One region of the Streptomyces sp. NPDC031064 genome, then DNA from elsewhere that is predicted to be linked to it. Evidence: riboswitches for the same ligand, from Rfam matches in the RefSeq annotation. Region 1 holds a riboswitch; each other region holds the start of a gene.
The links. Region 1 has a riboswitch for cyclic di-AMP ahead of ACZ46W_RS23495 (transglycosylase SLT domain-containing protein). Riboswitches for the same ligand answer to the same signal wherever they lie in the genome.
Positions count from the first base shown of each region.

Region 1 (3,785 bases):
CCGCCGCGGCCCGCCGTGCGGACCGCCGGGTGCGGCTCGTCCGTGCGCACCGGCCCGTGCGCACCGCCGGGTGGGGCCCGCCCGTGCGGACCGGACCGCCGCGGCCCGCCGTGCGGACCGCCGGGCGCGGCTCGTCCGTGCGCACCGGCCCGTGCGCACCGCCGGGTGGGGCCCGCCCGTGCGGCCCGTCCGTGCGGTCCGCACGGGCCGGTCCGCCGTGCGATGCACCCGCCGTGGCCCGCCCGCTGCGGCCCCCCGTGCGGTCCGCCCGCCCGGGCCGGAGTCGGCGGCCGGTCCGGCGGGCGGATGCAGGGGGCGGCGGGGGATGCCCGGGCGGGCGTGGCCGGCCCCACCGGGGTCAGCGCGTGGCGGCGCCGACCGGCGGGGGCGGCGTGCCGTCGTTCTCGTAGTCCTCCCAGTCGATCTCCATCGCCTTGCGGCGGGTGAACGCGTTGAAGAACAGGTTCAGCACGATCGCCGTGAGGCCGCCCAGGGTGATGCCGCTGTCGAGGACCGCCCGGACGTCGTCCGACATGCGGTCGAAGAACGGCGCGACCGTCGTGGGCAGCAGGGCGGCACCCAGGCTGACGGCGAGGATGAGGGCGTTGCGCTCCTCGCGCAGGTCGACCTTGCCCAGGATCTGGATGCCGACCGTGGCGACCATGCCGAACATCGCGATGGCCGCGCCGCCGAGCACGGGGTGCGGCACCGCGGCGACCAGGCTTCCGGCCTTCGGCAGCAGCCCCAGCGCGATCATGAAGACACCGGCAGCTACCGCCACGAAACGGCTCATCACCTTTGACATCCGGACAAGTCCGATGTTTTCGGCGAAGGCCACATACGGGAACGAATTCAGTACGCCACCGAGAACGGTCGCCACGCCGTCGGCGCGCAGCGCCCGCGTAACGGTGTCGCTGTCGACCTTCTTGCGGGTGATCTCACCGATCGCGTACACATCACCGGTCGTCTCGACCATCGTGATCAGCATGACCACGACCATGGCGATGATGGGCAGGAGTTCGAACTTCGGCATGCCGTAGTGGAAGGGCGTGCTGACGCCGAACCAGTCGGCGTCCTTCACGGCGCCGAAGTGCGCGTCGCCGAACAGCCAGGCGACGGCGGTGCCGGCGACGAGCCCGATGAGCACGGCGAGGCTGCTGAGGAACGGCTTGCCGACGCGCACCACCGCGAGGATGAGCAGCAGGGTGCCGAGGGCGTACGCGAGGTTCTTCCCGGAGCCGTATTCGGGCTCGCCCATGAGGTGCGCGCCGCCGGCCGCGTCCTGGAGGCCGACGGGTATCAGGGTCATGCCGATGATGGTGAGGATCGTGCCGATGACGATCGGCGGGAAATACTTCACCAACTTCCCGAAAAAGGGCGCGAAAAGGAATGTCGCGATACCGGCGGTGATCACCGCGCCGTAGACCACCAGCAGACCGGCCGTACCGCCGCCCGCGCCGATGCCGATGGCGACCATGGGTGAGACGGCGGTGAAGGTGACGCCCTGGACCAGGGGCAGCCTGGCGCCGACCTTCCAGACGCCGAGCGCCTGGATGATCGAGGCGATGCCGCAGGTCAGCAGGTCCGCGTTGATCAGGTAGACCAGCTCTTCCCGGGACAGCCCGAGGGCGTTGCCGAGGAGTACGGGGACGATGACCGCCGCCGCGTAGAACGCGAGGATGTGCTGGAAGCCGTAGAGGGTGAGCTTGGGGAGGGGGAGCATCTCGTCGACGGGATGCGTCTTCTTGCCGGAGTGCTGTCGGGAGACTCGTGCCATCTCTGCCTTGCCTTCGCGAGGTAGGTGAATGAGAGAAGGGCCAACACCTCGAGTCCCGGGTGACAGGACGAGGGCTCGTCGGCCCGTACGGAGCCGACGTCTGGCGGAGTTGCCGACATCACGTCGCCCTGCACTGCAATGTGCGTCCTGATTGACAGGACATCCTTCGATCGACCTGGCCAAGACCGTTTTGTCCTGGGATCCACAGGGGGAGCCGATCGGGGCGCTCACCTTAGTTCACGCCTGGTGTTCCTCGCGAGTAACCGGCGATACCACCCGCCCCCGGGCGCCTTCCGTCCTATTTAGTCATCTATGAGGGTTTCGCGGCTATCGCCTGCACCGCCCATATTGCGGCGAACATAAGCGACTTGTCGCCCAGGGCAGCCACGCGTGACAAGAATCACCGCCCCGTACCGGTGCCAGGGTATCGCCGGGGCCTTGTTTCGGCTTTTCAGCAGCAAAGTTGACGGCCCGCCAGATGTGCGGACAAGGACCCGTGCGCTCAATTCCAGCCTTGTTCCCCGCGACCCCTCTCGCTTACGGTCACCCTCAATCCGGATGGACCGCCGAATCCTGCCGCCGTCCGGAAACCGCACCCACCACTCACGTACGTACGGCAGGAGCGGGGGACCCAGGTAAGCCGCCGGTCCGGGGAACACCGGAACGGCTCGGGGTGAAGCCGCGCTGACACCGCGGCCGGGCATCTCCAGTCCGAACCCGACAGCTCACCTCGCAGGCGACGGAGAGGAACGCCCCATGCCCGCAAAGGGTAAGCACCGCCGCCCCAAGAACAGTCCGCTCGCCCGCCGCTTCGTCGCCGCGGGAACGGGTGGCGCCGCACTCGCGCTCCCCATGATCGGTGCCACCACCGCCGCGGCCGCCCCGAGCAGCGCCGCGCACTCGGTGACCACCGGCATTACGGCCGCCGCGCCCGCCGCCAAGAAGGCCGCCCCCGAAACGCACACCGTCGTCGCCGGCGAGTCCCTCTCCAAGATCGCGAGGGATCACGGGGTGAGCGGTGGCTGGAAGAAGCTCTACGAGGACAACCGGAAGGCCGTCGGCGCCGATCCGTCCCTGATCCGCCCCGGCCTCAAGCTGACCATCGGCACCAAGGCCCCGGCCCAGCGCTCCTCGGCGCCCGAGCGGGCCGACCGGTCCGCCGAGCGCAAGGCCGCCCCGGTCGCCGCCAAGGCCGCCTCGTACCCGGACAACCTCGACGGCTGGATCCGCGAGGCGCTGGACATCATGGCGCGGCACGGCATCCCCGGCACGTACGAGGGGATCCACCGCAACATCATGCGCGAGTCCTCGGGCAACCCCCTCGCCATCAACAACTGGGACATCAACGCCATCAACGGCACTCCCTCCAAGGGCCTCCTCCAGGTCATCGCGCCCACCTTCGAGGCCTACCACGTGCCGGGCACGGCGAACGACGCCTACGACCCGGTCGCCAACATCGTCGCCGCCTGCAACTACGCGGCGGACCGCTACGGCTCCATCGACAACGTCAACGGTCCGTACTGACCGACCCGCTTTCCCCCGCCGGGGCCGGCCGCGACGCACGCGGCCGGCCCCGGCGGCGTTAACAGAACCCCGTTTTCCTCACCAACCGGACACAAGGCGGCGCGCCGGGCCGATTGGCATTCGGCCGGTTTCCCACCTCGGCGCGGATTTTCCTGTGAAGCGTTGGTGAATTCGGTCTTCATATCCCACCGGCGATATCCCGCTGACCTCGCCGAACCGCCTCCACGTAACTCCACACACGGTGATCGCCGGTTGACCGAAAGGGTCCCTTGACCATGGTGTGGGCGGCGAACCAGACTCACACAGGCACTCAGGCATCAGGAGCCATCAGCAGACGCGCATGCCAGTGGCCCTGCGAGACCGATATCGCACGGGGTGTGTGACGGGGGAAAGACCGAAGAGCGCGCACGCGTATCCATGACCCGCGTGCGCGGTGCTCTCCTCCCCTCCTCATCTCTTGGTGCGCGAAGGGAATGGAGGGGGA
Region 1 is NZ_JBVIGF010000006.1:391,034-394,818, forward strand. Features, by position in the region: gene ACZ46W_RS23490 (nucleobase:cation symporter-2 family protein) at 359-1,777, opposite strand; cyclic di-AMP (ydaO/yuaA leader) riboswitch at 2,409-2,529, shown strand; gene ACZ46W_RS23495 (transglycosylase SLT domain-containing protein) at 2,534-3,301, shown strand.

Region 2 (3,785 bases), on a different contig from region 1:
CCGGCCGAGGGAGGCGAAGAAGAGATCGGAGCAGAACTGCGCAGCCACCTCGATTCCATCGAGGGATCTTAGGCGTGTGCCTCTTCCGGCAGGCGAGCAGCACGTCTCGAGCCCCACAGGGCTCCGACCGGTGAGTTCGTGCCCCGGTCACCTTCGCCGGCCGGGGCACAGCGCGTCAGGCACATGGGGCGGGCTGGACAGTCCCACACGGCCTACCAGGGATATTGGTTAGGGATCGTGCGCCGGATGGCGTAAGGTGGTGTTCACCGACGCGGGGTGGAGCAGCTCGGTAGCTCGCTGGGCTCATAACCCAGAGGTCGCAGGTTCAAATCCTGTCCCCGCTACTGATGACGAAGGCCCGGTGCATTGCGCACCGGGCCTTCGTCGTGTCCGCGTTCCGGACGTGTCGCTCGGTCGGTGGACGGCGGGTCGCCGTGCGGCGCGGCTCCGGGGAGCCCGGGTGGGGCGCGGTACCGTCCGCAGCCGTGGGCGGAGCGGGCAGGAGGCCAGTGGTGGGGCAGCGAGGCGGGGACGGTGGCGACGGGCGCGGGGGTGCCCGGCGGTTCGTCCGTGCGTTGCCGGCGCTGCTGATCGTGGGGGGCGTGGTGTACGACCTGTCGACTCCGCCGCGCTTCACCGCCGTGCCGCTGTTCGCCGCCGCCCCGCTGGTCGCGGCGCCGCTGTTCGCCGCCCGGACGACGCTGCTGTCGGGGCTGTGCGCGGTGCTGGCCGTGCTGTTCCTGCACCTGGGCAACGGCACCCTGGACGAGGTGCAGGCGCCGACCGAGATCCTCACCGTGGCGGTGGTCGCGGCGCTCGCGCTGCTGATCAACCGGGTGGTGCGGCGCAGTGGGGAGCAGCTCGCCTCGGCGCGGGTGATCGCCGAGACCGCGCAGCGGGCCGTGCTGCCGACGCCGGCCGAGCGGATCGGTGGGTTGCAGGTGGCGGCGCGGTACGAGGCGGCGCAGGCGGACGCGTTCATCGGGGGTGACCTCTTCGCCGTGCAGGACACGCCGTACGGGGTGCGGCTGGTGGTCGGGGACGTGCGGGGCAAGGGCATGGGGGCGGTCGAGGCGGTGGCGGTGGTCATCGGGGCGTTCCGGGAGGCGGCCGAGCAGGAGAGCTCGCTGGAGGGCGTGGCGCAGCGGTTGGAGCGGGCGCTGGCGCGGGAGGGGACGCGGCGCGACGGGCTGGACGCCTTCGAGGGGTTCACCACGGCGGTGCTGGCGGAGGTGCCGCGCGGGGAGGCCGTGGTGCGGGTGGTGGACCGGGGGCACCCGGAGCCGCTGATGCTGTACGCGGACGGGCGCACCGAGCTGCTGGAGCCGGCCGAGCCCGCGCTGCCGCTGGGCATGTCGGACCTGGGGACGTGGCCGGACCGGGCGTACGAGGTGCCGTATCCGGCGGGGGCGACGCTGCTGTTCTACACGGACGGGCTGTCCGAGGCCCGGGACGCGGACGGGGTCTTCTACGACCCGGTCGCGCGGCTGTCGGGGCGGCTCTTCCCGGGGCCCGACGCGATGCTGGACGCGCTCGTGAGCGACGTACGGCGGCATACGGGCGGCGGGGCGACGGACGACCTGGCGCTGCTGGCGGTCACCCGGCCGGCGGAGGGGCAGCCGGAGCGGCGCAGGACGATGCCGGTCGTGCCGTAGCGGCGTCCACCGCGTCACCGGCCGTCGGTACGGTGCGTAGCCGAAGCGTGTCACTCCGCATAACATTTGACGCACCGTCAGCATCACTATGGCCGGTGAATCTTTCTGATGTGCGGTCAAGTCGCCCCGTTGTGCCCGATTGTGGGCCGGTAAATCCCGGGGCCGTCCAGTTAATGATCAGTAGGAACGGCTTGGAATCCGGAGCCCGCGTCTATTAACGTTCGATAACGCAGCGCGGTCGTCCCAGCCGTCGCAAGAGACGGCACCGTGCGCGTGCGCCGAATCCCGTGAGGGAACCGGGGAACCACCTTTTGGGGTGAATCGGGCTGAACCAGGCCCGTAGGAGACCTTCCTGCTCCGAACCCGTCAGCTAACCCGGTAGGCGAGAAGGAAGGAAAGGAGTGCGCCTCCGTGGCGTCCAACAGGCCTGCCCCCGAAGCTCCGTACGGCTCGATCGCCTCGTTCAACACTTCGGGTGTCCCGGACGCCGCCCCCGTAAACGGGCAGTGGGAGGAATGGAACCCCACCGAGGAAACCGTCCGCCCCGTGCGCGGCCGGCACCGCATCGCCAAGCAGCGCGGCGGCCTCGCCCGTAGCTCCACCGTCCTCGGCGTCGGCGTGATCGCGGCGGTCGGCGCGGGTGGCATGGCCACCGCGCAGGACAAGCCCGCGGTCTCCATATCCCTGCCCGACGTCGTCACGGACAACCTGCCCGACGCCGACTCCCTGCCCGGCATCGGCTCCCTGATGTCCGACGAGACGGACTCCGCGGACTCCGGCGAGGCCGGCACCCCGGACAGCGGGCCGCTCACCGCCGCCTCCCTCACCGGCTCGGCCGACGCCACCGCGCAGCAGAGCGGCGGCGCCGACGCGGGCGAGGCCCTGCGCGCCCGCATCCTCCAGCAGGCCGAGCAGCAGCAGGCGTCCGCCGACGCGGAGGCGAAGGCCGCGGCCGAGGCGGCCGCCGCCGAACAGGCCGCCGCCGAGGCGAAGGCCCAGCAGACCGCCGCCCAGGAGCAGGCCGCCCAGCAGGCCGCCGAGGAGAAGGCGAAGGCCGAGGCCGAGGCCGCCGCCAAGGCGAAGGCCGCCGAGGAGGAGCGGCTGGCCAAGCTCGCCGGGAGCTGGTCCCTGCCGACCTCCTCGTACACCATCACCTCCACCTACGGCCAGGCCGGCAACATGTGGTCCTCCGGCTACCACACCGGCCTCGACCTGGCCGCGCCCACGGGCACGCCCGCCAAGGCCGTCCACGGCGGCACCATCAAGTCGGCCGGATGGTCCGGGTCGTACGGCTACCGCATCGTCCTGGAGCTGGAGGACGGCACCGAGGTCTGGTACTGCCACCTGTCGTCCATGACGGTCGGCGCCGGGCAGACGGTCGCCACCGGCGAGACCATCGGCCGCGTCGGCGCCACCGGCAACGTGACCGGGCCGCACCTGCACCTGGAGGTGCACACGCCGGGCGGCGACGGGATCGACCCGCTGGCGTGGCTGCGCGGCAAGGGCCTCACCGTCTGAGCCCCGGTTCCCTGAACCTCGCACTCCGGCAGCCCTGGCGGCACACCCCCCGACGCCAGGGCTGCCGGCCTAGTACCGGTACGGGTTGTAGCCGCCGTAGTTCAGATGCGGGGGCGGCGTCCACACCCGGCCGGTGGCCTGTGCCGCGTACGTCAGCGCGGGCCCGGCTATCTCCTTGCGCTGCCACAGGTGGTGCAGCAGCTCCTGCTCGCGCGCCATGAAGTCGTGGCCCACCACGCCCCGGCGGGCCCGGTGGCGAAGGAACGCCAGCGACGTCGCGAACGCCTCGTACTCGCCGACCGCGCGCGCCGCCGCCGGGCCGAAGCAGCGCGCCGCGTACCCACGGGCCAGACCCCGCGCCCGCATCGAGGACAGCGCCAGCGGCTCGGCCGGGGTGAGCCAGCCCGCCGCGGCGTACGCCGGGAGCTCGCCCGATATCGTGCGCAGCTCGCGCTGGCGCGACCAGATCGCCAGCCACGTCAGCAGCCCGAACGCGGGCACCATGAACGCCCCGTACACGGCGTAGAACCCCCACGGCCCGAGCGCCGCCGAGCCGTTCCACAGCGCGTGCATGCCCATCGCCAGGGCCAGCCCGAGCACCGGCAGCGCGAT
Region 2 is NZ_JBVIGF010000004.1:15,904-19,688, reverse strand. Features, by position in the region: gene ACZ46W_RS15305 (hypothetical protein) at 1-72, shown strand, start outside; tRNA gene ACZ46W_RS15300 (tRNA-Met) at 271-344, shown strand; gene ACZ46W_RS15295 (PP2C family protein-serine/threonine phosphatase) at 513-1,655, shown strand; cyclic di-AMP (ydaO/yuaA leader) riboswitch at 1,922-2,055, shown strand; gene ACZ46W_RS15290 (M23 family metallopeptidase) at 2,067-3,173, shown strand; gene ACZ46W_RS15285 (PrsW family intramembrane metalloprotease) at 3,243-3,785, opposite strand, start outside.
Region 2: linked by a shared signal. The riboswitch ahead of ACZ46W_RS15290 (M23 family metallopeptidase) and the one ahead of ACZ46W_RS23495 (transglycosylase SLT domain-containing protein) in region 1 are both predicted to bind cyclic di-AMP.

Region 3 (3,785 bases), on a different contig from region 1:
TGCCTTTTGCCTCTGAGGCAAGAAATTTGCCCGAGAGGGAAGACGCTGGCGCAATGGAGGCATGAGCACTTCCTCCGAGGCGCCGTCGGGCACCGCGGCACCCGGCGCGCTGCCGGACGTCGCGCCCCAGCTCCGGGTGCTGCGGCGGCGCCGGGGGCTGACCCTGGAGGCCGCCGCCCGCCGCGCCGGACTCTCGCCGGCCCACCTGTCCCGGCTGGAGACCGGCCGCCGCCAGCCGTCGCTGCCCATGCTGCTCGGTCTCGCCCGCGTCTACGGTACGACCGTTTCCGAGCTGCTGGGCGAGGTGCCGCCGGAGCGCGACCCGATCGTCCGGGGCGGCCGGGCCGAGCCGGCCGGGGCGGACGGCTGGGTCTACCACCAGGCCGGCGGCCCCGGTCGCGCCATGCAGGCGCTGCGCGTCCAGGTCCCGTACGCCACCCAGGGCGACCTCGTGCGCGTACATCCGGGGGAGGAGTGGCTGTACGTCCTCGGCGGCCGGGTGCGGCTCGCCCTCGGGGAGGCCGTGCACGTCCTCGACCCCGGGGACAGCGCCCACTTCGACTCGCTCACCCCGCACCGGATCGGTGCCGCCACGCGCGGCGGGGCGGAGCTGCTGTTCGTCCACACCCTCATGCAGAGCGCCGCGGCCGATTTGTGCCTCGGCGCGGACGCCCACCGTCGCTGACCCGATCGGAGAGATCCGCCATGTCCCAGGAACGGACGTTCCCGCTAGGACTCGTCGTCCGGCTCTTCGCCTATCTGGTGGCGGGCCACCTCTTTGCCGCGTTCCTCTACCTGCTGTTCGCCCTGGGGGCGGAATGAGGGCTCAGCCCTGGTCGAGGAGGCGCTCGCGCAGCCGCTCGCGGGTCTCGGGGGAGAGCTTCAGCCCCTCGGTCAGGTAGCGCTCGGTCGAGCCCCAGGTCTCCTCGATCGTCGAGAAGGCCGCCGACAGGTACTCCAGGCGGGCTTCGAAGAGCGGGCTGAGGAGCTCCATGACCTGGGGCGACATACCGGCCGGGGAGTTGTCGCTGCGGTGCACCCGGTACCGGCGGCTCGGGTCGTTGGACTTGAGGTAGTCCTCCTCGATGGCCTCCCGCTCGACGCCGACGGCCAGGAGGGACACGGCTATGGACAGCCCCGCCCGGTCCTTGCCGGCCGCGCAGTGCATCAGGGCCGGGACGCTGTCCTCGGCGAGCGCGTGGAGGACCCGGCTGTGCTCGGCGGTGCGCTCCTTGATGATCACGCGGTACGAGGCCGTCATCCGGGCCGCCGCCTTGCCGTCGGCCAGTATCGACCGGAGCTGGTCGAGGTCGCCGTCACGGACCATGGTCCAGAACTCGGCGCCGTCGGCCGGGTCGGACAGCGGGATGTTCACGTTCCGTACGCCGGGCAGCTCGACGTCCGGGCCTTCCAGCTTCTGGTCCGCGGCGTTGCGGAAGTCGAAGATCGTGTGCAGGCCGAGCCCCGCGAGGAAGGCGGCGTCCTCGCCGGTCGCGTGCGCCAGGTGCCCGCTGCGGTAGAGCCTGCCGTGCTGCACCCGTCGGCCGTCCACGGTCGGGAGCCCGCCGACGTCGCGGAAGTTGCGCACCCCGGTCAGCTCGGGCTCGATCGACGGGACCTGCGGCAGCGGCTGCGTCACGGGGGCTCCTGACGTGTCTGCGGTCGGCGTCGGCCGCCGACGATGTCGCGGTCCGACGATACGACATCGGTACGTCGGACGATCAATCTCCGTGCACGTCGCACATCCGTTGCCCCTTGTCACGCTCGGTACCCGGCATGGCGAGATGCCTGCTTCAAGTATTTTGCCCCGGTCTGGTCGTGTTCGGGTGTGGCATCCGGGAGGTGCCGGCCCCGAGGGGAGGATTAGTGCTTCTCGTCGCACTCGCCAAGAAATAGCACTTCTGTCCGTATTAGGGCATTGGATATAACGTGCCCTGGTAGCAAGGGAGATGGGTGCGGCCACGTGAGCAGCGTCATAACCGTGACCGTCCGTGGCGGGATGCCGTTCATAAACTCCGTGCGCACAACGGGAATTCATGATCCGCAATCCACGGAGGGTGACCGGAATTCCATGGCGGCCGCACCACGGAGAATGCGGACGGGAATGCGGCGGCTTGTTCACTCCGACCCGGCTCGCTTACGGTCACGGCAATCCGGCCGGACCGCCGAATCCTGCCACCGGTCGGAATTCGCACCCACCCACGCGTGGCAGGAGCGGGGGACCCAGGTAGTACGCCGACCCCGGAATTCCGGGACCGGCTCGGGGTGAAGTCGCGTCCACGGCGCGGCCGGACAACTCCAGTCCGAACCCGACAGCTCACCTCGCAGGCGCCGGAGAGGAATTCGCCATGCCCGCGAAGGGTAAGCACCGCCGTCCCAAGTCCAGCTCCATTACGCGTGGTTTCGTCGCCGCCGGTACGGGTGGCGCCGCCATCGCCCTGCCGCTGTTCGGTGCCACCGGCGCGCACGCCGCGGCCCCGGCCGCCGCCCCGGCCACCGCTCCGCAGCAGGCCGTCACCGCCGCCCAGGCCGCCCCCGAGGCCGCCGCCCCGGCGAAGAAGGCCGCGCCGCGCACGTACACCGTGGTCGCCGGCGACTACCTCTCCAAGATCGCCCGCAACAAGAACGTCAAGGGCGGCTGGCAGAAGCTATACCAGGACAACCGCCAGGTCATCGGCGAGGACCCGTCGCTGATCCTCCCGGGCATGAAGCTCACGCTCGGCGCCAAGTCCACGGCCGCCCCGGCCGAGAAGGCCGCCCCGGCGAAGCCGAAGGCCGACGACACCCGCACCGAGAGCCGCGCCTCGCGCTCCGCCGCCAAGGCCGAGGCCCCGGCGGCCTCGGGCTTCACCGCCCCGGTCTCCGCCGGTGTCTCCACGCCGTACCGCGCCTCCGGCTCCATGTGGTCCTCCGGCTACCACACCGGTGTCGACTTCGCGGCCCCCTCCGGCACCAGCGTCAAGGCCATCGGCGCCGGCACCGTCGTCTCGGCCGGCTGGAGCGGCGCGTACGGCAACGAGGTCGTCATCCAGCACGCCGACGGCAACTACTCGCAGTACGCCCACATGTCCTCCCTCTCCGTCTCGTCCGGCCAGACCGTGAGCGGGGGCCAGGAGATCGGCCTGGTCGGCTCCACCGGCAACTCCTCCGGCCCGCACCTCCACATGGAGGTCCGGACCAGCCCCGGCTACGGCTCGGACATCGACCCGCTGGCGTACCTCCGCCAGCACGGCGTCGCCATCTGACGCCTCCGTTTCCTGAACGGCGCTCCGCCCGGCACCGCCTCCCGGTGCCGGGCGGAGTCGCGTTCCGGGCGTATTCCGGGCTTGGGTGAATCTTGACCGGTGGTAAACATCACCCCCCGTCAACCCCTCCTTACGGTCGCGTAGGTCACATCCCCGGGTGAAAGATGTGCTCCCGTGGCAGACGATTCGACATTCAGAGACAGTGACGTATTCGGGTCGTACGCGGCGATCGGTGACAGCTTCACCGAGGGCGTCGGAGACCCTGGGCCCGGCGGAACCTTCGTCGGCTGGGCGGACCGCCTCGCGGTGCTGCTCGCCGACCGGCTCCCGGAGCCCGAGGACTTCCGGTACGCCAACCTCGCCGTACGGGGGCGCCTCCTGGACCAGATCGTGGAGGAGCAGGTCCCGCGGGCCAAGGAACTCGCCCCGGACCTGGTGACCTTCTGCGCCGGCGGCAACGACATCATCCGGCCGGGCAGCGACCCGGACGACGTCGCCGAGCGCTTCGAACGGGCCGTCGCCGACCTGACGTCCGCGGTC
Region 3 is NZ_JBVIGF010000001.1:459,713-463,497, reverse strand. Features, by position in the region: gene ACZ46W_RS01930 (helix-turn-helix domain-containing protein) at 62-685, shown strand; gene ACZ46W_RS01925 (DUF6126 family protein) at 706-822, shown strand; gene ACZ46W_RS01920 (tyrosine-protein phosphatase) at 827-1,639, opposite strand; cyclic di-AMP (ydaO/yuaA leader) riboswitch at 2,187-2,344, shown strand; gene ACZ46W_RS01915 (M23 family metallopeptidase) at 2,349-3,245, shown strand; gene ACZ46W_RS01910 (SGNH/GDSL hydrolase family protein) at 3,420-3,785, shown strand, end outside.
Region 3: linked by a shared signal. The riboswitch ahead of ACZ46W_RS01915 (M23 family metallopeptidase) and the one ahead of ACZ46W_RS23495 (transglycosylase SLT domain-containing protein) in region 1 are both predicted to bind cyclic di-AMP.